2 regions of the Pandoraea oxalativorans genome follow, and region 1 is predicted to be linked to the other one. Evidence: predicted binding sites of a transcription regulator. Region 1 holds the regulator's gene; the other holds the start of a gene.
What was found. Region 1 encodes FliA, which starts transcription of late flagellar genes. Its sites were predicted from a motif close to CTAAAGTTTNNNNNNNNNNNGCCGNTA; they were not measured.
Positions count from the first base shown of each region.

Region 2: MB84_RS20095 (DUF4088 family protein) is a predicted target of FliA. The motif match lies at 2,273-2,299, and genes of this name have one in related genera.

Region 1 is NZ_CP011253.3:5,490,086-5,504,918, forward strand. Features, by position in the region: gene flgA (flagellar basal body P-ring formation chaperone FlgA) at 1-133, shown strand, start outside; gene flgM (flagellar biosynthesis anti-sigma factor FlgM) at 283-618, shown strand; gene MB84_RS24265 (flagella synthesis protein FlgN) at 615-1,073, shown strand; gene MB84_RS30575 (hypothetical protein) at 1,208-1,480, shown strand; partial or broken gene MB84_RS24275 (sigma factor-like helix-turn-helix DNA-binding protein) at 1,408-1,611, opposite strand; gene MB84_RS24280 (PAAR domain-containing protein) at 1,866-2,462, shown strand; one part of gene MB84_RS24290 (IS3 family transposase) at 2,580-2,895, shown strand; one part of gene MB84_RS24290 (IS3 family transposase) at 2,895-3,790, shown strand; gene MB84_RS24305 (hypothetical protein) at 5,832-6,053, shown strand; gene MB84_RS24310 (RNA polymerase sigma factor FliA) at 6,214-6,942, opposite strand; gene MB84_RS24315 (MinD/ParA family ATP-binding protein) at 6,980-7,864, opposite strand; partial or broken gene flhF (flagellar biosynthesis GTPase FlhF) at 7,857-9,059, opposite strand; gene flhA (flagellar biosynthesis protein FlhA) at 9,119-11,224, opposite strand; gene flhB (flagellar biosynthesis protein FlhB) at 11,228-12,379, opposite strand; gene cheZ (protein phosphatase CheZ) at 12,528-13,121, opposite strand; gene cheY (chemotaxis response regulator CheY) at 13,205-13,603, opposite strand; gene MB84_RS24345 (protein-glutamate methylesterase/protein-glutamine glutaminase) at 13,749-14,771, opposite strand; gene cheD (chemoreceptor glutamine deamidase CheD) at 14,825-14,833, opposite strand, start outside.
Region 2 is NZ_CP011253.3:4,563,947-4,578,779, forward strand. Features, by position in the region: gene egtB (ergothioneine biosynthesis protein EgtB) at 1-1,231, shown strand, start outside; gene egtD (L-histidine N(alpha)-methyltransferase) at 1,231-2,223, shown strand; gene MB84_RS20095 (DUF4088 family protein) at 2,573-3,400, shown strand; gene MB84_RS20100 (DMT family transporter) at 3,437-4,330, opposite strand; gene MB84_RS20105 (hypothetical protein) at 4,457-5,359, opposite strand; gene MB84_RS20115 (nitrate reductase associated protein) at 6,173-6,649, shown strand; gene garD (galactarate dehydratase) at 6,688-8,274, opposite strand; gene kdgD (5-dehydro-4-deoxyglucarate dehydratase) at 8,655-9,566, shown strand; gene MB84_RS20130 (aldehyde dehydrogenase (NADP(+))) at 9,577-11,151, shown strand; gene MB84_RS20135 (anti-sigma factor family protein) at 11,235-12,236, opposite strand; gene MB84_RS20140 (RNA polymerase sigma factor) at 12,236-12,808, opposite strand; gene MB84_RS20145 (COG4315 family predicted lipoprotein) at 12,995-13,387, opposite strand; gene MB84_RS20150 (ABC transporter permease) at 13,816-14,715, opposite strand; gene MB84_RS20155 (ABC transporter permease) at 14,769-14,833, opposite strand, start outside.

The DNA.
Region 1 (14,833 bases):
CACGGAAGGTCAGGTGCTCACACGTGCCAGCGCGGGCGATCCCGTACAGGTGCGCACGCGTGCCGGGCAGGTCGTCAGCGGCACCGTGAAGTCAGGAAAGAATGGCAACGTCGAAGTCGAAGTTGCGCTGTAAGAAGTGAAAAGATAGCGACGGAAGTAATTGCTTACTTTCGTTAAGTATTCGCTGAAATCACCCGGGCACTTGAACTGGTAACAGGATGTTACTTGCCTAAAGTTATGGCGGATAATGCCGTTACACAGGCAGGTTTCTGGGGAAAGCACATGAAAATCGAACCACCCGCCAAGCCGCTGAATGGTGTCGGCGCGAGCAAGGCGACGACGGATCGGACGACGGCTGGCGCTGTGAACACCGACGCTGGCGCGGCACCTGCTGTGAGCGCTGGCGGCGCGAGCGTGAGCACGAGCGCCTTGTCGTCGGAGATGCGTGCCTTGCAGGAAGCGCTGGCTGCGACCGGCACGGCCGACATCGACGTGGCGAAGGTTGCGGCGATCAAGACGGCGATCGCTAACGGCCAACTGGCTATTGATACCTCCAAGATTGCGGACGGTCTGATCTCGACCGCACGCGATTTGCTCTCTGCGCAATCGAAGTCATGACCACCGATGCCCTGCTGAACGCCCTGACTGCTGAGACTGCCGCAATCGGCACGTTTTCGACGTTGCTCGGGGAAGAACAGCAGGCATTGGTCAACGGCACGCTCGACGCGTTGCCGGACCTGACGGAACGCAAGGCGCGCGCGGTCGCGGAGTTGTCCGCCCTTGGCCGCGAACGCGATGCACAGTTGAATGCGTTGGGCTACTCGCCTGACGAAGCAGGCGCGACGGCAGCGGCCGCCGCCGATGCCAAGGTCGACACGGCGTGGAAGGCCCTGCTCGCCGCCGCCGCCGAGGCCAAGCGCGCCAACGACACGAACGGCCTGCTCATCAACACCCGCCTCACGTACACCCAGCAAGCCCTGAACGTCCTCTACGGCCCGGGCAACAACACTCCGCTCTACGGCCCCGACGGCCGCACCACCCCGCGTTCGAGCGGGGGGAGTGTTACGGCTTAACGCCGCCGCGCTTCCGGGACCGCTTCACCGTTCGTCCGCATATCGTCTACGACTTCGCAGACCGTCTTCCGAATACCCTCCAGCGCCTCGTCCGGGGTTGCACTCAGCCAGGATAAGGCGGGGAATTCTGCGCATTGACCGACATGCTCGCCATCTTCCGACGACCAAGTCAGGTAGTAAGTGTAGTGATTCGTGTCCATGCCGAAATGGTGGCAAGATCGGCACCGTCTGTTCAAGCAGCCATTGTCCGAAAAATCTGTGGACGAATCCTCGGGCAACAAAAAAAATCCTTCGAAGCGAAACGCTTTCGAGGAATTCTTTTGAGTCTTTCAGTTCAATTCGCCGAAGTCCAAGCCTTCTCGCACAGCGTCGTGCGCAAGCGCGAAATCGCCTGGCTGCCCAACTGACAGACACGTGACTCGCTGACTTCAAGCAAGGCACCGATTTCACGCAGGTTCAAACCCCGCTCATAGCACAAGCTCATCAGCAACTTCTCCCGCTCGAGGAGACGGTCGATGGCGGGCACTCCCGCTCTACGTCAGCAAGCGCGCCGAAGTCGTCCTCCGTGTAGCGTCAAGCAAAGGCGTTGGACCGCGCTCGCTAAAGTGCCCGGGTTGGAAACACGTTCTCCTGCTGCGCCTTCGGGCTCATATGCAGGTGGACAGCGCTGCCGATCGACCTCCTCGAGCGCCGAATTGATTTGCGTCGTTTCCCATTGAAAGACTTGCCCGCACTCCAGTACCGTTCAGTCCCGTCAACGCAATTCGATGTACGTTTCCTACGTGAGGTGACATGACGCTCTATTACGCAGTGGTCGATGGCGATCCACTAACAAGTCATTCCAACAGTCGCGTTTTCGCTAGCGACAGGCGCTGCACGATTGAGGACGCCAGCGGTGCGCGCCGAGGAATTGTATTCATTGGCGATGCCGCGTGGTGTGCTGCGTGCAAGGGTAAGGGCGTTGTGATCGGCGGTGCCGGCATTAGCGATAGCAGGCGCATGAAGGACATGACGTCTGGAATGCGTCGGCAAGCGGTGAGCGGCGATTTAGTTCACTGCGGCTGCGAGCAGCAACCACATATCATTGCTGTTCACGGGCGTAAATTCACCATATTCGATGAAGAGAGCGTGCGTGACTCAACATCGGCAAAGCCGGTGGCTGAGGAGTCGACGCCTTTACCTTCACTCGCCGCGCCAACCGAACAGGAATGCTATGACGAAAAATTCGTCCTTCGCAACGTCGTTGGAGAACCGATGGCAGGGGCCCAATACGCGGTTCAGCGATCAAGCGGTGAAGTAGAGTACGGCGAGACCAACGAACGTGGGCAAACACACCTGCTCTCATCAGTTGCCGATGCGGAGTCAGTCACCTTTTACTTCGCGGGGTGAGTATGCCGGGCGAACAATTTCACTGGAGCGGCCCCATGAAACACCGGACACAGCGACCCACTTACAATAACGGGTAGGCATAAGACTGTGTTTTTGACTAACACCAAGCAGGAAGTGATGGAAGTGTTGACGGGCCCAGAGCGCCGGCGTCGCTGGACGGCGGAGCAGAAACTGTCGATGGTTCGCGAGAGTTTCGAACCGGGAAAATCGGTTTCAATGGTCGCGCGCCATTACGGCGTGAACCCGAACCAGCTATTCCACTGGCGCAAGCTGTACCAGGACGGTAGCCTGTCAGCGGTCAAGGCTGGCGAAGAAGTGGTTCCGGCATCGGAGTTGGCTGATGCGCTCAAGCAGATTCGCGAGCTGCAACGGATGCTCGGCAAAAAAACAATGGAGAACGAGATTCTCCGGGAAGCAGTTGAATACAGCCGAGCAAAAAAATGGATAGCGCACTCGCCCTTGCTGCCGGAGGACGGCCAGTGAAACTGGTCTGTGAAGTTCTCGGCGTGTCGCGCTCGAACGTATCGGCACGACTGTCGCGTCCGGCGACGTGGCGCGATGGCCGGCAATCAAGGCCGACCGACGACGAAACTGTAGTCGAGGAAATCCGCCGTGTCGTCGGCGATTTGCCCAGCTATGGCTACCGGCGGGTTTGGGGCACGTTGCGCAACGAGCGCGTTGCAGTTGGACTGGCGCCGTTCAATGCCAAGCGCATTTATCGCATCATGCGAACGCATGGGCTGCTGACGCAGCGCCGACCGATTGCGCCGCGAGCCCACCGTCGACATGATGGCAAAGTGGCCGTCGCGCGCAGCAATCAGCGATGGTGCTCGGACGGCTTCGAGTTCCGCTGCGACAACGGCGAGCCGCTGCGTGTGACGTTTGCGCTGGATTGCTGCGACCGAGAAGCGATGAGCTGGGCGGCGACGACAGCAGGCCACAGCGGCGACATTGTGCGCGACGTGATGCTGGCCGCAGTGGAAAATCGGTTCGGCAACGAGGTGCATACGCCGTCCGAAATCGAGTGGCTGAGCGACAATGGTTCGGGCTATACGGCTGACGATACGCGCCGGTTTGCGATGAACATCGGACTAAAGCCATTGACCACGCCCGTGTGCAGTCCGCAAAGTAACGGCATGGCCGAGAGCTTCGTGAAAACGATGAAGCGCGACTACGTCGCCTTCATGCCGAAGCCGGATGCTGCAACCGCTGCTCACAATCTGGCCATTGCATTTGAGCATTACAACGAGAAGCACCCCCATAGCGCGCTGAAATACCGCTCGCCTCGCGAGTTCCGGCGCTCGATGGATTCAGCAACCTTAGTGTGATGGTGTGTCCGGTTTTACAGGGTCAACTCCATTCACGTAGGTCCGGACGGCACTCGATATCGGAAGGTTGCTACACGAACTACGACACCGAAGTCTGATTCCCGCGTCAAAGAGATAATCATCGACACCCAATATATTGAGGTCCTGATTTTTGACGGACGTCTAAAGAGCTATGGGTCGCAGTGGGGGCATGTGGCGATTGATATCAATGGCGATACATACTCTCGATCTCAAAACACGTACGCAATTGAGCCGCGAGAGCGGTACCTTGCGTCAAATCGCACCTATCGCGATGTCGTTGGATTAACGTTGCGGCTATCCCCGGGAGAGATGGCGATTGTCAAAGCGGAGTTGGACCATCGAGTCGATGCGACTCGACCATACAACTTGTTTACGGACAGTTGTTCGACCAATGTGGCCGATGTGCTGGAAATGGTTGGCATACTTGCACATGATCCCCGATTCTTCACTTTCGACTCGACCGCGACTGTAAGTCCCAAAGAGGTCTTGCTCGCAGTATCGCGCTCCAAGCGAGTGCACAAGCGGACCGAATATCCAAAATTCATTCCCATCCAATGACCATGTTGTATCGGCTCATGCTGGTCACCACTTGCGTAACAATAATCATCATGGCCTGGAAACTGAATCAGCCGACTCTCTGGGACGGAGCGTTTCCCACGCGGCGAGCGCTCATAACCACCGACATCCATTCTGGAGCCATGGTCAGGGAGTCCTTGCCAGGGCGTGTTCTTTTCCGGCTGACAAAAGGCGACGACTGCCTATTCTTGTCTGGGTCTGACTGGGAGCGCCATGACGCAAAGGATCCATATATGGTTTTTGTGCCGGTTTTTTGCGTTGGAAAGGGGGCGGGATGGACATTAATACACGATTTGTTGGAAAACGAAGTTCCTCTGAAGTCCGGAAATTCGGCTGGAGCAGATAGAGAATAGCGAGAGCTGAGGTTGGCGCAGAGTGGTGGAACAACTCCAATCAGCGATTCGCGACTGCCTTCCGTCACGTCTGGCTTCGGTGACACGGCTATCGCGCTTGATGGGACAACATACTCGCAGGGTCCCACCGCACACGACTCAAGTAGAACGCACGCCTGGTACATCTACCGATAACAACGACTTCGAAAGTCGTTGGGTTACGCGTTGCGCGTGTCGCCGGAAGAAGGAACGATTAGCGTGCGCGAATATCCAGCGTTCGATGCCCCTAGACCATGAAAATTCTGTTTTCCACTTCAATTCTGGCCATTGTGGGGTTGTGCCTACACGCCTTTTCTCGGCCGCCGCAGGTGCGATGGACAGCGCAAAGGAAAATGCACGCGTACGCGGACCGTGAAGCCATGTTCCAACGTCCGAACACACCGACGTTCATAATCGCTCCGGGCGACGCTTGTCTTCCTATCGCGGACTACACGAAGGACTACCTGTACACCGAAGCGATATGCAACGGCATGCGAGGATGGTTTGAAGGGGGCGCGAGTGACTTCGTCGTGGAGCGAATCTAAGCGGAGCCGGATGACTAGTCACCCTCGTACGCTCGTCTACACCATTTCCACTTCATGCCGCCGTCAGAGTCCATGGCGTCAAAAGCCCGTACCAAGCGTAACCCTCGGTCGAAACGGCAAGCCGTCTCCGACGCTGGACCAACCAACTAGCTGCCCCGCCCTCGAACGAGAAGAATCCCCATTGAAGCATCGGAATGTTCTGAATCTCAGCGGGTGACCTAGAATGCGACTCCAAATGCGTGGTGCCCTCGGAGTTAGATCGGTAATCTGGTTCCCGTCGCGCCCCAAACGCGACCGGGTTTGACGACCCGAACGATGTTTTCGGGCACACAGCCGCGACGTTTGCGGCTTTCGTGTGCGCCGTGCCACGCCTTTGCTTCAATGGGCGGGCCTGGATTGGGACACCTTCGGGTGTGCCGCCTAATCCGAATCATCAGCGGTTCGTCAACCTAGTCCAGTGCCCGCCCACCCCTTGCGCAATGCAACGGGTGGCGGGAATCTCAGATTGGCTAGTTAGAGGTGCCCCGCATGACGCTTCATCTTCCCGCAGCTTCCTTAGTCCACGCTTCCGTCGACAAACTCAACACACTTTCAGAGCGCATCTTGGCTCTTACTACCTGCACGACCACCGATGCTGGCAAGGAAATACCCCACCGCTTCCTGCTCACTATTTTCGAAGAGCTTGGTGAAATGACCGTGGAACTCGTCTGCGAGTGCCACAAGTTGAAGGCTGATTGCCTCGACGCGTAGTCGTCTCTCGGCAGTTCATCCAACTCTGCCAATGGCATGGCCCCCCGCATGTTCCGGCTGTCTTGTCAGCGCCCCGTCACATCGCCATAGGTAGCTTCCGTTTGTGTGGGTTCTCTCTGCCTTTGCGTTCCAGAGACCCTTAGCAAGGTTGTCTTTCGGTTCAATTCGCCGAAGTCCAGGCCTTCTCACGCAGCGTCGCGCGCAAGCGCGAGATCGCCTGGCTGTGCAACTGACAAACGCGTGACTCGCTGACTTCGAGCACAGCGCCGATTTCGCGCAGGTTCAGGCCCTGCTCGTAATACAGGCTCATCAGCAACTTCTCGCGATCCGGCAGACGGTCGATGGCATCCACCACGCCGCCGCGCAAACCCTCGTCGAGCAGCATCGTCAACGGATCCGCGCCCGGGTCCGCGCAAATGCGGTCGATGAACGGCTCTTCGTCCGCCGACTCGAAATCTTCGTAATAGATTAGCTGGCAGCCGTGCACATCCTGCAGCATCTGCTGATACTCGGTCAGCCCGATCGACATCTCGCCCGCAATCTCGCTCTCCGACGGACCCCGTCCCAGCCGCTGCTCCAGTCGCTGCACCGCTTTCTCGATCTCGCGCGCCGTCTTGCGAATGCCGCGCGACGCCCAGTCCAGCTCGCGCAACTCGTCGAGCATCGCCCCGCGAATGCGCTGGCTCGCGTACGTTTCGAACTGGGCGCCCTGCGTCTCCTGATACCGGTTCGCCGCATCGAGCAGCCCCAGCATGCCAGCCTGAATCAGATCCTCCAATTCCACGCTCGCCGGCAGCTTCGCCATCAATTGCAGCGCCAGGCGGCGCACCAACGGCGCGTATTGGGTCAGCGTGTCGTTCGTGTCGACCTTCCCGCGCGCGGTATACATGTTTCCCTCCGCTTCCTCTCGACGCGTGCCGTGACGCTCAGGCCGTGTGCGCGCTCACCGCGCCCACGCCATGCGTCATCTCGACACCGCGATCGCCGCCGCAATCGCCCACCTGACCGATCCCGGCACCCAACGCCGCCGGTCCCGTGTCCCGAATGGCCAACGGCCAATGCATCACCTGCGCCGCCAACTGACGATAAGCCACCGCCGCCGGCGCCATCGGAAAGGCATCGACCACGGTACGCGTCAGATGCCGCGCCCGCACGACCTGACGGTCCGACGGCACATGCCCGGCCAGCTCCAGCGACACCGCCAGATAACGACTCGCCGTCGTGGCCAGGTTGCGGCACACGACGCGTGCCTCCATATCCTCCGCCCGGTTCACCAACACCCGGAACTGCGCCAGTGCATATTCGTAATGCGCCTGCTTGATCCACGAGTACGCGCCCGTGATCGACGCCGGTTCACAACCGAGCACCACCAGTACGTCGTGCGCATGCGCCGCCAACGGGCTCAGCACGCCACCGGCGTGCGTGCAGTCGACGATCACGACGTCCGGCTCGCCAACGGTCAGCACCGGCAATGCACGCTGCGGATCGATGCGCTCGGGATGACGATGTGCCACCGGCACCAGCACCACGTTGTCGCGCGTCTGAACACGCACCGCTTCGGACGAAATGCGCCCCGCCAGCACATCGTGGATGTCGCCACGCAACGGCAGACCGAGCGCCGGTGCTGCATGGCCGCTCTCGTCGGCCAGTACGACATCCTGACCGTGATGAGCCAGTGCACTGGCCAGATTCAGGGCAACGCTCGTCTGACCGGCTTCAGGCGCACTTCCTACCACCGCGACGATGCGCGTGGTATGGCGCGCCACCAGTCGGCGCAGCCCCTCAGCTTGATCGAGTACGAGTTTAACCAAAGCAGGCCTCGCCTGAAGGTTGTGCGGGCGCGAACAGCCCGCTGTAGTTGGGATCGACCCCGCGCACCACGGCCGGCAAATCTTCCTCGGACGGCACGAACGGCGAACCCGTCACCGGCGCAGTCAATGCCGTGTCGATCAGGAACTGTCGGTCCGCCACGTGCAGGTTCTCCGGTACGCGCTGCCCCGTCGAGACGTAATGCACCGGCAGACGGTGACGAATCACCGTATCGAGCACCGAACCCAGGTTGGTCGTCTCGTCGAGTTTCGTCAGAATACACCCGGCCAGGTCGCCACCGCCCTCGGCGCTTGCGCTGCGATAAGCGTGCACCACCTCGTTGAGCGTGTCGCCGTGGCTCGTGGCGTTGAGCAACAGCAGACGCTGCACCGGCGTCTCCGCCCCGCACAGCATCGCCACCTGCTCAGGCACCGTGCGGTCGCGCTGGCTCATGCCGACCGTGTCGATCAGCACCATATGCTTGTTGCGCAGTTCGGTCAGGGCCAGACGCAGATCCGTCGCGTCCTTCACCGCATGCACCGTCACGCCCAGAATCTTGCCGTAGATGCGCAACTGCTCATGGCCGCCGATACGATAGCTGTCGGTCGTGAGCAGTGCGAGCTTCTCCGCACCGTGACGCATTACGCAACGCGCCGCGAGCTTGGCCGTGGTCGTGGTCTTGCCCACCCCGGTCGGCCCCATGAGTGCATACACGCCACCGCGGTCCATCAATTCGTCTTCGTTCGGCATGATGGGCAGATTGCGCTTGAGCGCGTTCTTCACCCAGTCCAGAGCGCTCTCGCGGTCGCTGCCTTCCGGCAGATGCTCCAGCAGCGCCCGGCCGAGCTGCGCCGAAAAGCCCGCCGCAAGCAACGTGCGCAAAATCTCGCCCTGTGCCGGCGAACGACGTTGCTTGTCGTTCCACACAAGACCCGCGACCTGCTCTTCGAGCAACCCGCGCATGCTTTGCAACTCGCCCATCATCGACTGCGCGAAAGCGCTGGTCGCGGCGATGTCGTTCGCGGCGGCGGCGGGACTCGCCACGGGCGCCGGGGCCGGCGCAGCAGGACGGGGACGCGGACGATGCGTCGGCATGTCGCCCCCGGCGAGCGCGTCCAGATCCTCTTCCGCCAACGCCACGATCTCGACGCCGTTGGCGACCGAGCGATTGGACAATACGACCGCGTCGGGTCCGATTTCCTCGCGAATCTGGCGCAGTGCGTCGCGGCACGTGCCCGCAAAGAATTTCCGAATCTTCACGCTTGACCTCCGATGAGTGCCGTCATTTTCACGTTACGGGTGTCTGGCACTTCCGCATACGACAAAACCTTGAGCTGCGGCAGGCTGCGGCGCAGGAAGCGCGAGAGCAGCGAACGCAGCGGATGTTGAACCAGCAATACCGACGGCAGGCCCTGACGCTCCTGACGCGTCACGGCTGCCTGGGTTTCACGCAACAACGTATCGGCAAGGCCCGGCTCCAGACCGGTGCCGCCGCCGGCCGACAACGCCTGCGTGAGAATTCGTTCGAGATTGGCGTCGAGCCCCACGACTTCGAGATCGCCACTGCCCGGGAACACGCTCTGCGTGATCGCGCGGCCCAGCGACAGTCGCACCAGCGCCGTGAGGTCGTACGGATCCTGCACGCGTGCGCCATGCTCGGCGATGGTGTCGATGATGGTGCGCATGTCGCGAATCGGCACCTGCTCTTCGAGCAGATTCTGCAGCACCTTCTGCAGCGTGGTGAGCGCGACGGTCTTGGGCACCAGGTCTTCGATGAGCTTCGGCGCGTCCTTGCCGATGCGCTCGATGAGCTGCTGCACTTCCTGACGTCCCAGCAATTCGTGGGCATGCGCGTTGATCAGGTGATTCAGGTGAGTCGCCACCACCGTACCGGCATCGACCACGGTGTAGCCGTACGCCTGCGCCTGATCGCGCTGGCCGACATCGATCCACGTAGCGGGCAGACCGAAGGCCGGATCGCGCGTCGGCGTGCCTTGCAGCGGCGCACTGACCTGCCCCGGGTCGATGGCAAGCAGTTGGCCCGGGTACGCTTCGCCTTCGCCGATGATCACGCCCTTGAGCGTGATGCGGTACTGGTTCGGACGCAGTTCCAGGTTGTCCCGGATGTGCACCACCGGCGCGAGGAAGCCGATCTCCTGCGCGAACTTCTTGCGGATGCCCTTGATGCGCTTGAGCAGTTCGCCATCCTGATTACGGTCGACGAGCGGGATCAGGCGATAGCCGACTTCCAGCCCCAGCGGGTCGACCAGCGCCACGTCGTCCCACGACGCTTCGGCCACTTCGGGCGCTGCGGTCGCCGCGACCGGCGTCGGGCGCGTTGCCTGCACCTTGGCGGCAGCCGCCTTGCGGAACTGCCAGCGGGCCAGTGCGCCCAGACCGAGCGCGAGCAGCAGGAAGGCAAAGTGCGGCATGCCCGGGATCAGGCCCATCAAGCCGAGAATCGCAGCCGTGATGCCCAGCACCTGCGGGTTGTTGAAGAGTTGCGAGACAACCTGCTGGCCGACATCTTCGTCGGTCGCCACACGCGACACCACCACACCGGCCGCCGTCGAGATCACCAGCGCCGGGATCTGCGCAACGAGACCGTCACCGATGGTCAGCAGCGTGTAATTCTTGGCGGCGGTCGCGAGATCCAGATTGTGCTGGACCACGCCGACGATCAGCCCGCCGATGATGTTGATCAGCATGATCAACAGACCGGCGACCGCGTCGCCGCGCACGAACTTGGACGCACCGTCCATCGAGCCGTAGAAGTCGGCTTCCTGCGCAATCACCTTACGACGGTTGCGCGCTTCCTCTTCCCCGATCAGACCGGCGTTCAGGTCGGCGTCGATGGCCATCTGCTTGCCGGGCATGGCGTCGAGGGTAAAACGTGCGCCCACTTCGGCGATACGCCCCGCGCCCTTCGTGATCACCATGAAGTTGATGACCACGAGGATGACGAACACCACGATACCGACGGCGTAGTTGCCGCCCACCAGGAAGTGACCGAACGCCTCGATCACCTTACCGGCGGCGTCCGGGCCGGTGTGGCCTTCGAGCAGCACCACGCGCGTGGACGCCACGTTCAGCGACAGACGCAGCAGTGTGGAGAACAGCAGCACGCTCGGGAACGCCGCGAAGTCGAGCGGTTTCTGCGTGTACATGGACACCAGCAGCACCATCACCGCGAGGGCGATGTTGAACGTGAACAACAGATCCAGGATGAACGGCGGCAGCGGGAGGATCATCATGCCCAGAATCATGATGATCAGCACCGGCGCGGCGAGCGACTTCAAGTTGCCGCCGAGGAGCAGTTGCGACGCACGCAATAGCTGGTTCGCGCGAGGGTTGAGGTTCATTCGTTACACTCGTTTCGACCCGAGGCGCCGGGGCGCGTCGAGCTCGGTCGGCACGGGCAGATCCGACGGGGTCAGCGGCTCGATGCCCCCCTCGGTGCGCCAGCGGCGAAGCTGGAAGACCCACGCCAGCACTTCGGCCACGGCCGTGTACAGCGTGGCCGGGATTTCGTGACCGATTTCCACGTGACGATGCAACGCACGGGCCAGCGGCGGGGCTTCGAGGATCGGGATGCGGTGCTCCGCCCCGATCTCACGGATACGCTGCGCGACCAGATCGGTGCCCTTGGCGAGCACACGCGGCGCACGCATGTTGTCCTTGTATTCGAGGGCGACGGCAAAGTGCGTCGGGTTCGTCACGATCACGTCGGCCTTGGGCACGTCCTGCATCATGCGCCGGCGCGCGGCCTGACGCTGCAACTGACGGATTTGCGCCTTGACGTGCGGATCGCCCTCGGTTTCCTTGTTTTCCTGACGCACTTCCTCTTTGGTCATGCGCGGCTTCTTGTAGTGCTGCCACAGCTGGAACGGGATATCGATGGCCGCCACCAGCAGCAGCGACGCCACGATAAACGCGCAGCACACCACGATCATCTCGCCTACGTGCGGCAGCGCCACGCGCGGCGACTGCGTCATCAGACCCATCACGGCGTCTTTGTCGCGGGCGATGGCCCAGTAAGCCACACCGCCCACGAGCACGGTCTTGGCCACGGCCTTGATCAGTTCGACCAGCCCTTGCGTCGAGAACATGCGGCCCAATCCCTTGAGCGGGTTCAGGCGGCCGAAGTTGGGGGCGAGCGATTTGGTGGTGAAGAGCCAGCCGCCCAGCGCCATCGGTGCGACGATCGCGGCGATCACGAGGGCGACGAAGAGCGGCGCGATGACCATGAGTGCGTCCGCGCCCGAGTGCGCAGCGTACGAGAGCATGCGGCGCGTGTCCATCGCCGTGCCCGGCTCGAATTGCATGCCGTGGCGCATCAACTGGGCGAATCCCTGCGAAATGCGGTCGGCCGTCATCCACATCCCCGCGACACCGGCGGCCAGCAGGGCGAACGTCGAAAGCTCGCGCGAACGCGCGACCTGCCCTTCCTCGCGCGCCTTCTCCAGACGCCGGGGAGTGGGTGATTCCGACTTTTCGAGATCGCTTTCCTCAGCCATGCCCTATCCACTGCGGGCGGACGAACCCACCCTATCGCGACCGATTATGGCCGTAACCGTCAAGTCACAAAGGGGGGAATAGAGGCGGGATTGGGCGGTATTTCGCGCAAGCGCGATTCCGCCAGCCGGGGTCCGGCTGGCGGCGGGCTCAGAAACCGAGGCTGGCGAGCAGGTCGTCGACCTGTCCCTGATCGGCCACGATGTCGGTGCGGCCTTCCTTGTTGATCTGCGGCCCGTTGAGTAGCGAGTCTTCGGCTTCCTTGCGCTTCTCGGGCGGCATGTTCTCGAGCAGCGTCTGGACCAGATGCTTCTCGATCTCCTGCACCACTTCCATGATCTTCTTGATGACCTGCCCGGTCAGATCCTGGAAGTCCTGCGCCATCATGATTTCCATCAGATGGTTGTTGGTCGCGCGGGTGTCGTCCGGCACGCGACGCAGATAGGTGCGGGTCTCGGTGACCAGTTGACGCGCGTCGTCGAGTTCCAGCGGCTGGTCGAACCACTTGGCCCAGCGCGCGTCGAGCGCGTTGGCGTCCGCTTCGAGACGGTCCTGAATGGGCTTGGCCAGTTCGATGGCCGTCAGCGCACGCACGGCCGCCTGTTCCGTCATGGTCGCGACGTAGTTCAAGCGATCGCGGGCATCCGGAATCGCCTCGGCTGCCTGCTCCAGCTGCTTGTCCAGCCCGAGTTCGCGCAGATTGTCGCGCAGCATGCGCGTCAACTGCCCGACGCGCATCAGCATGCGCTCCGCCGGATCTGCCTCGCCGGTCACGTAAGCGCCGCCCGGCTCACCCGGCCATTCAGTGCTCGACTCGTGGGTCACGGTCAGGCCCCCGTTTTTTCCATTTTTTCGAAGATCTTGCCCAGCTTCTCATCGAGGGTCGCGGCCGTGAACGGCTTGACCACATACCCGCTCGCACCGGCCTGGGCGGCGGCGATGATGTTTTCCTTCTTGGCTTCGGCCGTGACCATCAGCACCGGCAGCTTGGCCAGGTTCGGGTCGGCACGGATCGTCTGGAGCATCGTCAGGCCGTCCATGTTCGGCATGTTCCAGTCGGACACCACGAATTCGAAGCTACCGCCGCGCAGCTTGGCCAGCGCCGCCACACCGTCTTCCGCTTCGTCGACATTGGAGAAACCCAGCTCCTTGAGCAGGTTTCGCACAATGCGGCGCATCGTCGGAAAATCGTCGACGACCAGGAATTTCATGTTCTTGTCTACCATCATCACTCCAATTCTGCCGGTCCCCCTTCGGGGGGCCGACAATATTCAGGGGCAAGTTCCGCCATCACTCAGTGCCCTGAGTGTGAACGCAAATCGTTGCGGACCATACGGCGAAAACAAGCCAAAAACAACGCCAAAAGCCGAACTATACCCGTTGCGTGCGTTCGCCGAATTTCGCGACCTGATGAAGCACTTTTCGGGCCATCTCGTGCAACGGCACCACTTCCTCCGCGCCGCCCATGGCAATGGCTTCGCGCGGCATGCCGAACACGATGCAGCTCGCTTCGTCCTGCGCGAACGTATACGCGCCGGCGCGGCGCATCTCGACCAGACCGGCCGCACCGTCGCGGCCCATGCCCGTGAGAATCACGCCGATGGCGTTACGTCCGGCATGCACGGCCGCGGAGCGAAACAATACATCGACCGACGGACGATGTCGATTCACCGGCGGCGCCGGATCGAGCACGGCCACGTAGTTCGCGCCGCTGCGCGAGAGTTGCAGGTGGGTGTCGCCCCCAGGTGCAATGTAGGCGTGGCCCGGCAACACACGCTCGCCGTGTTCGGCTTCCTTCACCGTAATGCGGCACAGCCCGTTCAGGCGTTGCGCAAACGACTTGGTGAAGCCCGCCGGCATGTGCTGCGTGATGAGAATCGCCGGGGCGTCCGGCGGCATCGGCACGAGCACTTCGCGAATCGCTTCCGTGCCGCCCGTCGACGCGCCGATGATGATCAGCCTTTCCGTCGACACGAGCGGATTGCGCAGCATCGGCGCGGCTTCCACCGCCACCGGGGCCGCGCTCTTGGGCGGAGCGCTGCGCACGCGGGCGCGGGCGGCCGCACGAATCTTGTCGGCGATCATCTCGCCGTATTCGAGCATGCCGTCACGAATACCCAGACGCGGCTTCGTCACGAAATCGACCGCGCCGAGTTCGAGCGCACGCATCGTGACTTCCGAGCCGCGCTCGGTCAGCGACGACACCATGAGCACCGGCATCGGGCGCAGGCGCATGAGCTTCTCGAGGAAGTCCAGCCCGTCCATGCGCGGCATTTCGACGTCGAGCGTGAGCACGTCCGGGTTGTGCTGCTTGATCAGATCGCGCGCCACGAGCGGGTCGGGTGCGGTCGCCACTACGGTCATGTCCGGATGCGCATTGATGATCTCCGTCATCAGGCTGCGCACGAGTGCGGAATCGTCCACGCACAGGACTTTGATTGGTTCGCTCAAGCCTC
Region 2 (14,833 bases), 930 kb from region 1:
GTCCCTGCATGCGCGATTCGACGCCGTGCGTGCCGCCTCCGTCGCTTTCGCACAGGGCCTCTCGGACGCCGACGCCACCGTGCAGTCGATGCCCGACGCGAGCCCCATCAAGTGGCATCTGGCCCACACCACCTGGTTTTTCGAGACGTTTTTGCTGAGCGAATCGAACGCCGCGTCCGGGCGATCTGGACCCCGTTACCGTCCTTACGATCCCCGCTTCGCCTACCTCTTCAACTCGTATTACGAAGCTGCCGGTCCGCGTCATCCGCGTCCGCAGCGCGGGCTGCTCACGCGCCCCACGCTCGACGAAGTGCTCGCCTATCGCCGCCACGTCGACGCTGCCATGCATGGACTCTTGCAACACCCGGATCTCGCGCCCGACACCGTCGCGCTCATCACGCTCGGCCTGCATCACGAAGAGCAGCATCAGGAGTTGATGCACACCGACCTGCTGCATCTCTTCGCACAGAATCCGTTGCGTCCCGCCCATCGTCCGCCGTCGGCAGCGCTTCACGCGAGTGCACCGCTGCAATGGATCGAGCACGGCGGCGGACGACATAGCATCGGGCATCCGGGTGACGAGAGCCGTTCGGGCGGCCACTTCGCCTTCGATTGCGAGACGCCCGCCCACGACGTGCTGGTCCGGCCCTTCGCCATCGCGTCGCGCGTGGTGACGAACGGCGAATGGCGCGACTTCATCGAAGACGGCGGCTACCGCATGGCCGGACTCTGGCTCTCCGATGGCTGGGCGACGGTGCAACGCGAAGGCTGGGGGCATCCGCTTTACTGGGAGCTGCACGACGGCGAATGGCAGTCGATGACGCTCGCGGGCATGCAGCCCGTCGACGACGACGCCCCGGTGCAACACGTGAGCTATTTCGAAGCGGACGCCTTCGCGCGCTGGGCGGGCAAGCGTCTGCCGACAGAACAAGAATGGGAGGTGGCGGCGCGCGGCGCAGGCAGCGCGTCGTCCCCTATGCAACCCACGATGGAGCAGCGCTTTGGCCCGGTATGGCAATGGACGGCCAGTCCATACGTCGCATACCCGGGATTCCGGACGGCCTCGGGCGCCGTCGGCGAGTACAACGGCAAGTTCATGTGCGGACAGTTCGTGCTGCGCGGCGGATCGCTCGCCACGCCGCCGGGACACGCACGCGCCACGTACCGTAACTTCTTCTACCCGCATCAGCGCTGGCAGTTCTGCGGCCTGAGGCTCGCGGAGGACCGCTGATGTTGCAAGCTACGCAATCCCAACAAGCCACGGCGTTCGTTTGCCCGTCACTGCCGGAAAACGCCTTTGCCACCGACGTGCTCGCCGGTCTCGGCCATACGCCGAAAACCCTGCCCAGCGCCTGGCTCTACGACCAGCGCGGCAGCGAACTCTTCGAAGAGATCACAGGCCTCGACGAGTATTACCAGACCCGCACCGAAACCGCTCTGCTCGGCGAGTGCGCCGCCGCGATTGCAGATGTTGTGGGACCGAACGCCGTCGTCGTTGAGTTCGGCAGCGGGTCGAGCCGCAAGACGCCCTTGCTGCTCGACGCCCTCGTGACCCCACGCGCGTATGTCCCCGTCGACATTGCCGACGACTTTCTGGACGACGCCGTCGCCACGCTCGCGCGCCGCTGCCCCGGCATTCCGATGCTGCCGGTGCGCGCCGACTTCACCCGCCCGTTCCGCCTGCCGCCGCAGTTGCACGACACGCAAGGCCGGCGCCTCGGCTTTTTCCCCGGCTCGACAATCGGCAACTTCGCCCCCGGACAGGCGGCGGCTTTCCTCGCGCATGTCGGCAAGATGCTCGGCGCGCACCGGCGCATGGTCGTCGGCGTGGACGCGTGCAAGGATCCTGCCGTGCTGTTGCCCGCGTACGACGATGCGCGCGGGGTGACGGCGCAGTTCGATCTGAACGTGCTCGTGCGCATCAACCGCGAACTCGACGGCGACCTGCCGCTGGACGCGTTCCGTCACGAAGCCCGCTTCAACGCGAAGGCCAGCCGCATCGAGATGCATCTGGTCGCACAGCGCGCGTTCTCAGCCACCGTTCTCGGCCATCGCTTCGATTTCTCGGCAGGCGAGTCCATCCATACTGAGAACTCCTACAAGTATGGGCAGACGGAGTTCCGCGCCCTCGCGAACTCCGCTGGCTGGGACATCGAGCGCGTCTGGCTCGACACCCGTTCGCGCTTCGCCGTCTATCTGCTGCGCCCCGCCAACGGCGAGTGACCCGGCGGCCGTCTCCACAAGGCGTTCAAAGAAAATGCGCCCCGAAGGCTAAAGTTTTTACGCCGTTGTGCCGTTGATGCATGCAGACTCATGCTGCCCGCCCCGGACGTGACGAACGTCCGGCGGGACAGCCCATCTCACAGCGCACGGCCATGACCGCAGCGCACCGTTGATACGTATCGCTGCACATGACTTCACGCGCAATGGGGATGCACGTGGCACGGGCTCCGGCGTCTGCGCCTGTGGCCCGCCTCACTTACACGGGCACTCGCACCGACATTCGACCGGCCAACGCGACTTCGCTCGCGTGGGACGCACACGCCATCGCCGCGCCCGGGAGTCGGTCACGATGAGTCGCATCGCCCTTACGCTCTCCGACAGCGCGCTGGCCGACCTGCAAAAGGATTTCGACGCCTTCGTGCGCATCTCCTCTGCCGTCGACCGCCATTTCACGCCGCCGCCCTTCGACGACTTCCTGCGCGCACGCCTGCTCGACAGCACCGTGCCGCTCACGGAAGCCGCCGTCGCCCAACTGCTCGCGGGCGGCCACTACGCGTGGGCCAAGCGCACATTCGACAAGCAGTTTCCGGACGTCGTCTCGATCATCCTCAATCAGGCGCGCCAGCACGGGTTCTATTTCGTCTCACGCCCGGAATGGTCGCGCGAAGACATGGCGCGTCAGGCTAGCCGCTGGGCCGAAGGCATCGTGAGGGAAGCAAAAGGCGAGGAGCGCATCGTGGAATCGCTCGCCGGTCAGATCGTGACGTCGGCGCAGGACCTGCGAACGCTGGAGGCCACGTTGCAAACGCCCGCATGGCGCACCGCGTCGGTGCTGCGCGAACGCGTGTTCGAAGCCAAGCGTGCAGTGGAGACCGCCCGCTCGCTGCAAGCCCGCGAAAAGCTTGGCGAGCTGCGAGCGCTGCTCGATCTCGCCGTCATTTACGGCTCGGTCGGCGCTCAGGAAGCGGATCAGATTCTGGAGTATCTGGGCGTGCTGCGCCCCGAATTGTTCAACGACGATCCGGGCGTCCTCGAGCGCATCGCCGCGTGGCTGCGACGCCTGCTCACGCCGAGCGTGCCGCGCCCCGCGCCCACGCAGGACGTTCAGGTGCCGACGCTTGGCACCGAAGCATCGCACCCGAGCGCCGACGCCCTGCAAACGCCCGTCCCACGCTAAGCCGTTTCAGGCGCGACGGGCGCACAATCCTCAACGTCAGCGGTTAAAGATCAGCGCCACCCCGGCGCTGGCGATCAGCGCGCCCCACCAGGCGCCCGCCGCCGGACGCTGCCGGGTGCGAATCCACAGCAACGGCAACACCATCACCGGCGTGGTCGCCGAGAGCGTCGCGATGACGCCCGTGTTGCCGTGCCCCATGCCATACAGCAGCAACGTCATGCCGACGGCCACGCCGACAAAACCGGAAGCCGCCGTGAGCGCCAGCGTGCCCGGCGTAAAGTCCGAGAAGATGCCTCGCCCGCGTCGTGCCGCAAGGATCGTCAGCCCGAGCGCCGACACGCCCACGCGCACCGCCGACGCGCCCACCGGGTCCATACCAGCCGCCATCACGGGCTTGGCGATGAGCGTGCCGATCGAGTGGCACAGCGCCGCCGTCAGCCCGATGGCGACCCCGACGCGCACGTCGCCGCGTACCGACTCCCAGTGGTGTGCATCCTCACGACGGCCGCCGAAGGCGATGGCGAGCGCCACGCCCGCCGTCACCAGCGCAACGCCCGCGACCGCCTGCCAGCCCAGCGCTTCGCCCAGCCAGAAGTAACCGAGTACGGCCGTCATCGGCGCATTGGTGGCGAAGACGATGGAGTTGCGGCGCGGCCCCAGGCGTCCGAGCGACGTGTAGAGAATCGTGTCGCCCACGAGAATGCCGATCAGCCCCGACGCGGTTAGCCGCAACCACTGCTCAAGCGACAGCGATGGCCAGCCGCGCAGCACCGCGAGTGCGAACAGCAGCATCGCGAAAACCAGCAGCATGCGGGCGTAGTTGAAGGGGAACGAACCGGCCTGACGGACAGGCGTGATGGCGATCATGCCGCTGCAAGCCCAGCAAAGGGCGGCACCGAGCGCGGCGAGGTAGGCGAGTTGGGTTGTCATGGTCAGGGGGCGGACGGCGCCGAGCCGCAACCGCCCCCGCCGTTGGGACGCCATTATACGAGTGACATGCCCCAATCGGGGGCATGCGTTGCTCGTCGACCTCAGGACTACACAACCCTTCGCTCGTCAGAGTTCTTCGTCGAGCCGATGCAACGCGTCGAACATCGCCCGATACGCCGCCGCAACACCGTACGCGCCGCGCAACATGCGCAACCGCGACGTCACGTCCGGCTCGCCCGCGTCTTCCACCCATTGCGCGAGCAACGCCGTGCCGCCGCACACGCTCGCGTCATGACGGGCATGTGCGCAGACGGCCGCGAAGCCGTCGGCCGCCGACGGATAGCGCTGCGCGAGCGCCTCGAACTGCGCTTCGATCTCGCTGGCTGCGCGCACCGTTGCGGGCGCCTGACACAGCGCACAACATCCGACGTAAGCGGGCATGTCGCCCGCCGCGCCGATGATGAAGTCGATCAACGCGTGCGTCGCGTCGAAGGCGCCGCTGTCCAGAAACGTGCGCGCCGCCGGACCGCATCGCAACAGCCCTGCGGCCAGCATCGTCGCCTGACCGCGCTGCTCCCGGTACTGACGCAGCAGCAGCGGCCGCAGCGCCGCGTCGGTGCAGCGCTCCACGGCAATGCGATTGTGGACGTCGGCACCTGCCGCGCGATGGTAGAGCTGTGCGATAAACGCCAGGACCTGAATGTCGCTCGACTCGCCCGCGAGGAAACGCGTCCAGAACGGGGCCGCGAAAATGCCGCGCACCCATGCGTCGCAGATCCGCCCGAACGCGGGCACGATGTCCTGACTGCCACGAGGTGTTGCAGGCAACACCTGCACCAGTGCTTCGTCGACAAGCGTTGCCAGCCAAGTCCCGGGCACCGGCGCGCGCGCCAGCAACACACCATGCCTCATGCGTTCGAGCCACGACGCCGTGTCGACGGGGGTCTCGTGCAGCGTGCACGACACTTCATAGGACGACACAGTCACGGCGTCCGGCGCGCATGTCCATTGCGCGTGCGGCGAAGCCATCACCCACACCGCTCCCCCCGCAGACACCGATGTCTCTCCGCCCGCATCGTCTGGCGCGTGTGACACAGGGTGAGTTGCAATGGCGCTCATCGGACGATGGCTCCGAGCAGCGTCAGACATTCGGGCGCGACGCTGCGCACCACCTCCACCCTCAGCGGGCAGCCGCCATCGCCGCCCATGCCCGGCGGCTGTGCGGCCTCGACCACCGCCGGGCGACGGCTCGTTCGCGGCTTATTGCGTACCGCGCTGGCACGGCTCGCAGGCTCCGACACCTCGGGCGACGCGGCTAAGCCGTGCGACGTTGACGCCTTGGGCGACTCCAGAACTACGGGAAGAAATGGGAAAGGCATGGGCAACGCATCAGACGTACGGGGTGGCATGTCGGCTCCTGTCGGCGGTGGATCGGGAATGGACCGGAATGGATCGGCAGAACGCCTACCTTAGGAAATCCGGACGGCCTTGGGAAAGAACCGAATCTCTAGGACGCTTCACATCGCAGGGGATGTGAACTGTCCGAAAACGCTGGGCTGCCGCTCAACGACAGCCTTTCCGTGCTACGAGACGTCTGGCAAAACGATGGAATTTTTCAGTGTTCGCCCGAGCGCTTTTGAGAGTTTTCCCAAGAACAATCGGCAATTTTGGAAAGACAACACCTGCCAGGGGGACGTCGAAAGCGGAGCCACATCGGCCAGATCTCCGCGTCGATGCGTCGCCATGCCGCATCGTCACGCGCCCGCCGCGTCCGCAATCGCCCTCGGGGCGCGAGTACAATCGGTTCGCATGCGATACGTCGCCACACAAGGAGTGACAGTCATGCACCTTTACCAGCGTCTGCCGATGTTTGTTTTCGAAATTGAAGCTTGCGAAAACCTCAAATACATCACGATGGCGATTCGCTTCAATCTGGATCGTAACGGCCAGCATCTGTCGCTGGCGGACTGGCAGCGCCTGCCTCAGGAAGCGCGCGAGACGCTCGCGTCGTGCGTGCCGGGTGACGAAGATTTTGGGGCGCGTCTGGACGAGATCGCGCGCGATCATCTCGGGCAGGCCGTCGCGCGCAGTGTCGACGCCGCCTCCACGGCCTGGCAGGACATGAACGCCCTGCCGCCGGGCTTGCTCAAGCAGTGCGAGATGGCCGACCTGCTTGCGCCGGACGTCGGCGACTGGGGCACGCTCACGCCGTTTCGCCGCTATGTCCTCGCGAAGCTGTCGCGGCGTGACACGCTCAACCACTGCTTCGTGCCCGCCATGCTTGAGTTCGGACTCGCGCAAACGCAAGCCGACCTCTGAGTCTCACGCCCGCGCACCGACACATCGACGCGCCGGTCTCAGGTCACCGGCGCGGGGTTGAACAACGTGAGCGCGTTATGCAGCCCCCATCGCTCGGCCCACGTTTTTTCACCGCTTGCGACGGCCAGCATCAGGTGGAACAACTGCCAGCCCACGTCTTCGATGGTGGCCTCGCCCGTGGCGATACGTCCGGCGTCCACATCCATCAGATCGTGCCAGCGACGCGCCAGATCCGAGCGCGTCGCCACCTTGATGACGGGCACTTCGGCGAGTCCGTAAGGCGTCCCGCGTCCGGTCGTGAACACATGCAAGTTGATGCCCGCGGCCAGTTGCAGCGTGCCGCAGATGAAATCGCTCGCGGGCGTCGCCGCGTAGATCAGCCCGCGCTGGCGTTCGCGGTCGAGCTTCGCGCCGGGTGAAATCACGCCGTGAATCGGCCCGCTGCCCGACTTCACAATCGACCCCATCGCCTTCTCGACGATATTGGACAACCCGCCGCGCTTGTTGCCCGGCGTGGTGTTGGCGCTTCGGTCGACGCGCCCACGCTCCAGATACGCGTCGTACCAGGCCATCTCGCGAATCATCGCCTCGGCCACTTCCGGCGTGGCCGCGCGTGAGGTCAGTTGGTCGATGCCGTCGCGCACTTCGGTGACTTCGGAGAACATGACCGTCGCGCCCGCGCGCACGAGCAGATCGGTGGCGAAGCCCACGGCCGGATTGGCCGTCACGCCGGAGAACGCGTCGCTGCCTCCGCACTGCACGCCGACGATCAGCTCCGAGGCGGGCACCGTCTCGCGCTGACGCGCATTGAGCCGCTCAAGATGCGTGCGCGCCATGGTCAGGATCGAGTCGATCATCGACAGAAAGCCGACGTGCGCATCGTCCTGAAGACAGACAGTGTCGGGTTTCCCGTCGGCATCGGCGCTCCCGATCGGAATGCTGCCCGCCGGGAGCAGACGCTCCGGCTGCAACTTCTCGCAGCCGAGACTCACGACCATCACTTCGCCGCCGAAGTTGGGATTGGTGGAGATGTTGCGCAGCGTGCGGATCGGGACGATGGCATCCGGTGCGTCGATGGCCACGCCGCAGCCATACGTATGCTCGAGCGCGACGACGTCGTCGACGTTCGGATACTGCGGCAGCAACGTCTCCTTGATGCGTTTGACGGCGAACTCCACCACGCCCGCCACGCACTGCACCGTGGTCGTGATGGCGAGGATGTTGCGCGTGCCGACCGAGCCGTCTGCGCTGCGATAGCCCCTGAACGTGAAGCCGTCGAGCGGCGGCAGTTCGGCAGGCACACGCGTGCTGATCGGCAGACGGTCTAGCGACGGCGCTTCGGGCATCGCGAGGTTCCGCTCGTTGACCCAGCTGCCTGCACTCAGATCGCGCGCCGCGTAGCCGATGACCACACCGTAACGCACCACCGCAGCCCCTGCGGCCAGATCGGTCAGCGCCACCTTGTGGCCCTGCGGCACGGCATCGAGCAGCGTGAGTCCGTCCGCGAACCGACTGCCGGCGGGCAGGCCGCCGTCGTTCACCACAATGGCGACGTTATCCTCCGCCTGCATCCGAATGTAGCGCGGCGCGTTTTTCCCGCCAGCCGTCTCCTGCGTTGCTGCCATGTCCTTCACCTCTTCCCTCTCATCCTGCCAGCCCCCGCGTTTCACGACGTTCGCCTTTTTCCCTGCCTGCGATCTGTCGCTTCCCCCGGGCCATGGCACAAAAACCACGGGCAGTCGTTGATGTTCGCTCAACCACCCGTCACTTATGCGTCATCATACATCTAGATATCGAGCAATGCGTGGCTTTACGGGCCTCTGCACGAATCGGGAAAAACCCTTCCCACGCCTTTTGCGGGTTTATCCCACTGCCATTCGACAGACCACCCTCTTGTTCGACTTCAACACATGTTATACGATGACATATAACTCAGCGCCGAGCGCTGGTTGAGCGCCTCCTTTATTCATCGAATCCGGCCCATCAGCCGACAGGAACTCTTGAAATGACTGCACCTCAAGAACTCAAGCAAATCGTCTCGGACGGCTTGTTGTCTTTCCCCGTGACCGACTTCGACGCAATCGGCGACTTCAATGCACGCGGCTACGCCGAGCGTCTGGAGTGGCTCGCGCCGTTCGGCGCGACGGCGCTCTTCGCGGCGGGCGGCACGGGCGAATTCTTCTCGCTCACGCCGCAGGATTACAGCGCCGTCATCAAGACGGCCGTCGACACGTGTGCTGGCAAGGTGCCAATTCTCGCGGGCGCAGGCGGGCCGACCCGTCTGGCCATCGAATACGCGAAGGAAGCCGAGCGTCTGGGCGCAAAGGGTGTGCTGCTCATGCCGCACTACCTGACGGAAGCCAGTCTCGACGGCATTGCCGCGCACGTCGAACAGGTCTGCAAGGCCGTGAACATCGGCGTGATCGTCTACAACCGAGCGAACTCGAAGCTCGGTGCGGACCAACTTGAGCGTCTGGCCGAAAACTGCCCGAACCTGATCGGTTTCAAGGACGGCGTGGGCGACATCGAGCGCATGGTGCAGATCCGTCGTCGCATGGGCGATCGCTTCTCCTATCTGGGCGGCCTGCCGACGGCCGAAGTCTATGCAGCGGCCTACCGCGCGCTGGGCGTGCCGGTGTATTCGTCGGCCGTGTTCAACTTCATTCCGAAGACGGCCATGAAGTTCTATCGCGCCGTGTGCAACAACGATCAGGAGACCATCGGCCACCTGCTCGACACGTTCTTCCTGCCGTATCTGGAGATTCGCAACCGTCGCGCGGGATACGCCGTGAGCATCGTCAAGGCGGGTGCCAGGCTGGTCGGCCGCGACGCCGGTCCGGTGCGCGCACCGCTGACCGACCTGCTGCCGGACGAACTCGCCGCGCTCGACGCGCTCATCAAGAAGGTCGAAGGCTAAGGGGCGCCGCATGCACATCACCGGTGAGATGTTGATCGGCCGCGCCGACGTGCGCGGCAGTGCGGGAACGCTCGAAGCGTTCGACCCGTCGCGTGGCGAACGCCTGACGCCGTCGTTCGGCGCGGGCACCGTGCAGGACGTCGAGCGGGCTTGCGAACTGGCGCGCGCAGCGTTCGATCCGTTTCGCGCGTTGCCGCTGGCGAAGCGCGCCGAATTTCTGGAAGCGGTCGCACAGGCCATCCTGGATCTGGGCGACGCCCTGATCGAACGCGCACACGCCGAGACCGGCCTGCCCGTCGCGCGTCTGCAAGGCGAGCGCGGACGCACCGTCGGTCAGTTACGGATGTTCGCCCGCGTGGTGCGCGACGGACATTTCCTCGACGCCACCATCGACCCCGCACAACCGGCTCGCGAACCGCTGCCGCGCAGCGACCTGCGTCTGGCGAAGATCGGCCTCGGTCCGGTGGCGGTGTTCGGCGCGAGCAACTTCCCGCTGGCGTTCTCCGTCGCGGGCGGCGATACGGCGTCGGCATTCGCGGCGGGCTGCCCGGTGATCGTAAAGGCGCACTCCGCACATTTGGGGACGTCGGAACTCGTGGCACGCGCCGTTCGCTCGGCCGTGCAGAAGCTCGATCTGCCGGAAGGCGTGTTCTCGCTGCTCGTTGGCGAACGTGCCGTGGGCGAGGCGCTGGTGGCGCATCCCGCGATCGCGGCCGTCGGCTTCACCGGTTCGCGTAATGGCGGTCTCGCACTGCAACGCATCGCACAGTCGCGCGCGGTGCCGATTCCCGTATACGCCGAGATGAGCAGCATCAACCCGGTGTACCTGTTGCCCGAAGCGCTGGCTGCACGCGGCGATGCCATCGCAAAGGGATTCGTCGATTCGCTGACGATGGGCGTCGGTCAGTTCTGCACGAACCCGGGGCTGGTACTGGGCCTCGCAGGCGACGCGCTCGAACGTTTCTGCCAGACCGCCTCCGATGCGCTGACGGCCAAGGCCGCAGGCACCATGCTCACGCCAGGCATTCATCAGGCCTACGACAAGGGTGTCGCGCGTCTGACCAACGAGCCGAACGTGACGCTCGTCGCACGCGGTCAGGCGGGCGGCGCATGTCAGGCGCAGGCGGCCCTGTTCCGTACGACGGCCGCCGAGTTTCTCGCCACGCCTGCACTGCACGACGAAATGTTCGGGCCTGCGTCGGTCGTGATCGCTTGCAACACCGTCGACGAAATGATCGCCATCACGGAACGTCTGGAAGGTCAGTTGACGGCCACGCTGCAACTCGACGCTGACGACACCACGAACGCGCGCCGCCTGCTGCCGAGTCTGGAGCGTCGCGCCGGACGCATTCTCGCCAACGGCTTCCCGACGGGCGTCGAAGTGTGTCACGCGATGGTGCACGGCGGCCCGTTCCCGGCAACGTCGAACGCGATGTTCACGTCCGTCGGCGCATCGGCGATCGATCGTTTCCTGCGTCCCGTCTGCTATCAGGATCTGCCGGACGCCCTGCTGCCCGAAGCGTTGCAGGAAGCGAATCCGCTCGGTTTGTGGCGACTTCGCGATGGCGCGCTCGCGCAAGCGTAATCGCAATCGCTGTCCCGCAATGGCAAACGCCCTCGGATCGAGGGCGTTTGCTTTGGTGCGACGTGCGAATAACACGACTGTCGTTATGAGGCCTTATGCGGCGACGGTACGTCCGGCAGCATCAACATGCCGTACAGCGGCGCGACGGGACCGTCGGCCAGTGCTTTCGCCACCGCCTCGAGATCGGTCGACCCCGGCGCACCGATGAGCGCGTAGCCGATCTGTCCCTTGCGCCACGTCACCACGCCCATCTTGTCGATCTGCTGTTCCGCCACGCTCTGATCGGGACGCGTATCGCGCACCACACACAGCGCCACGGGATCGCCCGTCGCCGGGAGATACACCATCTGCACCAGCGCACGGTCCTGCCAGCGCAGACGCTGCACGCGCTTGAACGTCAGGCCCTGCGAGCGCAGGTCGGGCACGCTGATGTCGAGCTTGTCGTTCTGACGAATCTCGCCGACGGTGCGCTCGGTGTCGCTGTCGTCGACGTGGATCGACGCCACCGTGTCACGCGCATACAACTGCTGATACTCCGCGGCGGCGCGCACCCACGTCCGGCCCTGTGCGGGCGCAGGGGCGACAGAGGCGGTCATGAAGCCCCCGGCTCCCGAGCGATTCAGCACGCCCGACATCAACGGCAGCGTAATCGCCGTCGCCGCGACACCCGCCGCAAAGGCCGCTGCGAGCCACCACGGACGCACGCGTCGTCCGGCAGGCGCATCGTTGGCAGCGGGCACGTTGTGCGAGGTGTCGACGCGCGCGGGCTGCAACGGCACCGGTGCCGTCGAATTAACGGCGTCGGGCGCGTGAGCGTCCGGTTGAACATCCTGAACGGGCGGCGAGACCTGACGTTGCGCGTGTTCGCGCAGGAGTGCGTCGAGACCCGCGCTCAGCCGCTGCGGCACCGGCGGAATCATTTGCGCTGCGAACGTCTCGCGATACGGCAGACGCGAGGCCCGCAACGACGCGACCGCGTCGGCCAGTTCGGGCGACGCGGCAATGGCCGCTTCCACTTCCGCGCGCTCTGTCGGAGGCAGCGCGTCGTCGACGTAAGCGAGCAGGCGGATATCGTCTTCGTTCATCACGCGTCCTCCTCACGTGCGCCAGCGGCCGCGCCACCACGAAGGGTGCGCTCTGCCGTGCGGGGTTGCCCCTCGGGGTTACGAAACTGGTCGCCGATCGTACGGCGCGCGCGTGACAGACGGCTCATGACCGTGCCGATGGGCACGTCGAGCACGTCGGCCGCCTCCTGATAACTCATACCCTCCACCGCCACGAGCAGCAGCACGAGACGCTGCGCTTCGGGCAGACGATCGACCGCACCGAAGACCTGATGACAACTGGCCAGTTCTTCGGGCGTAGACGCCTGAAAATCGGGAATCGCATCGACGTCGGCTTCATCCCACGCCAGACTGCCGCGCGAACGAACGCGCCGCGCGCGGATCTCGTTGATCCACGTCGTATGCACGATGCTGAACATCCAGCTCAACGCCGAGGATCCCGGCTGCCACTGGTGCACGCGCTCGAGCGCGTGCACGCAAGCGCGTTGCACAAGATCCTCGGCATCATGGCGATCGCCCGTAACGCGCAAGGCGAACGCCCAGAGGCGTGGCAGCAAGCCCGGAAGCAAGCTGGGCAAATCCTGACCGGTCATCGGCGAATTTCCTGGCGGAGGGTGCCTGTCGGCCACCCGGTCCGAAGCATCGCCAGCGAGTACCGCTGGCACCTGCCGCGAAATTATACTGAGCCGCCGCGACTTTGCATGCGCGTTCCCAGCCCGCCGATATGCCAACACGCCCGCTCCCCGTCGGAATGCCGCCAGAACGCCGTCAGCGCCCGCTCAGGGCTTGACAACGTGCCAGACGTCCTTGAAGCCGTCGCCCTTCTTGTCGCCTGCGGCCGCGTCCTTCGCGAACAGGTACAGCGGCTTGCCCTTGTAGGCCCACTGCTTCATACCGTCGTCGCGCGTGACGATGGAATAGTTGCCTTCGGCCTTGGCACCGCCATCGGCCATGACCGGCGGCCAGGCCGTCGCACATCCGCCGTTGCAAGCGCTCTTGCCGCTGCCTGCCACATCGTTGTCAAACGTATAGACGGTGCGGTTCTGCGCGTCGACGAGCACGCCGTCGGCCGTCTTGAGCGGGACTTCCGCGTGAGCCGCAGCAGCCGCAAACAGACCGGCGGCAGCCACGAGGCTGGTCAGAACAGCGGACATCGATTGACGTTGGTTCATGACTTTGGCTCCTGAGTGAAATGTCGTTGTCGACACTCTCTGAACGCTTTGCGCCGACCGCTTATTCCACACCTTTCTCAAGATATTTATTGCTGCGTCGCAGCACGCGAATAGTCGTCGCTGCGTCCGATCCGCCGCGAAGTCCGTGTGGCACAACGCATGCTCAAGCGCGTCGCCTCAACGTACCGTTGACCGCTATCGATCGCGGCCGAGCGGAATCATCGCCGTCTGCCAGGCGATTGCGCCGATGGATCGGGGGGAACGTCGCACAACGCGGCGCGGGGGGGGATGCTGGGGGAAGGATGCGGGCGCGCCCGCGCAGATATTGCAGCAACGGGCGCAGGCGCTCCCGCTGTCGGTCGACCGCTTCCGGCAGGAAGCGGCCTATGCCGACGGTAACAACGGAACCAACAAGGCAAACGCCGCGGTCACTCGCCTTTCGGCGCTTCCTTCACGCGGCTGACCAGTTGCGTGGGACTCACAAATTGCAGCGCGATGAGCACCCACAGCAGCGTGATGGCCATGTAGATCATCGCCATCGCGTCGATCGACTGCGGGGCTCGCACGCCGGTCGAGAACACCGCGTAGTAGAGCGCGACGACCAGCGTCTGCGTGTCCGGGCCAGCGGTGAAGAACGTCAGCTCGAACATGCCGATGGTGCGCACGAGCACGAGCAGCCCCGCCGCGAGAATGCCCGGCACCAGCAACGGCAACAACACGTGACGGAAGTACTTCAGCGTGTTCGCACCGAAGATACGCGCGGCGGCTTCGAGGTTCGGATCGATCTGCTCGATGAACGGCGTCATCACCAGAATCACGAACGGCAGCGACGGCACGAGATTCGCGAGAATCACGCCCGTGAGCGTGCCGCCCAGCCCGACCTTGTAAAGCACGGTCGCCATCGGAATGCCGTACGTCACCGGCGGCACCATCAGCGGCAGCAGAAACACCAGCATCGCGAGCTTCTTGCCGGGGAACTGCGCCCGGGCCAACGCATACGCTGCAGGCACCCCCAGCGCAATCGACAACAGCACGACCGCGCCCACGACTTCGACCGTCACCCACAGCACATCGGCGAGTTGAAAGTCGCGCCAGGCCTGCGCGTACCAGTGCAACGTGAAACCTTCGGGCAGCGGTGTGCCGAACCAGCGCGTGGCGAACGAGTTCATCGTGACGGTGGCGATCATCAGCGCCACGTTCACGAGGAAGAAGATCATCGTGCCCCAGACCAGCGCGCGCCACAGACGCGAACCGGGCCCTTCGCGGCGCATCTTGCGCCGGGTAATGGGTGCGGCTGCCGACTGACCGACGGGCGCCTGCGTTGTCATGAAATCTCCGTTCTGCGCGGCCAGCGTACCGGCCGGATTCTTGTCTGCGGCACTCATCCCTTGCCTCCCGTGGTCGGACCGCTATAGAACGCCCGGCGCACGCCGAGCATGCCCGCCA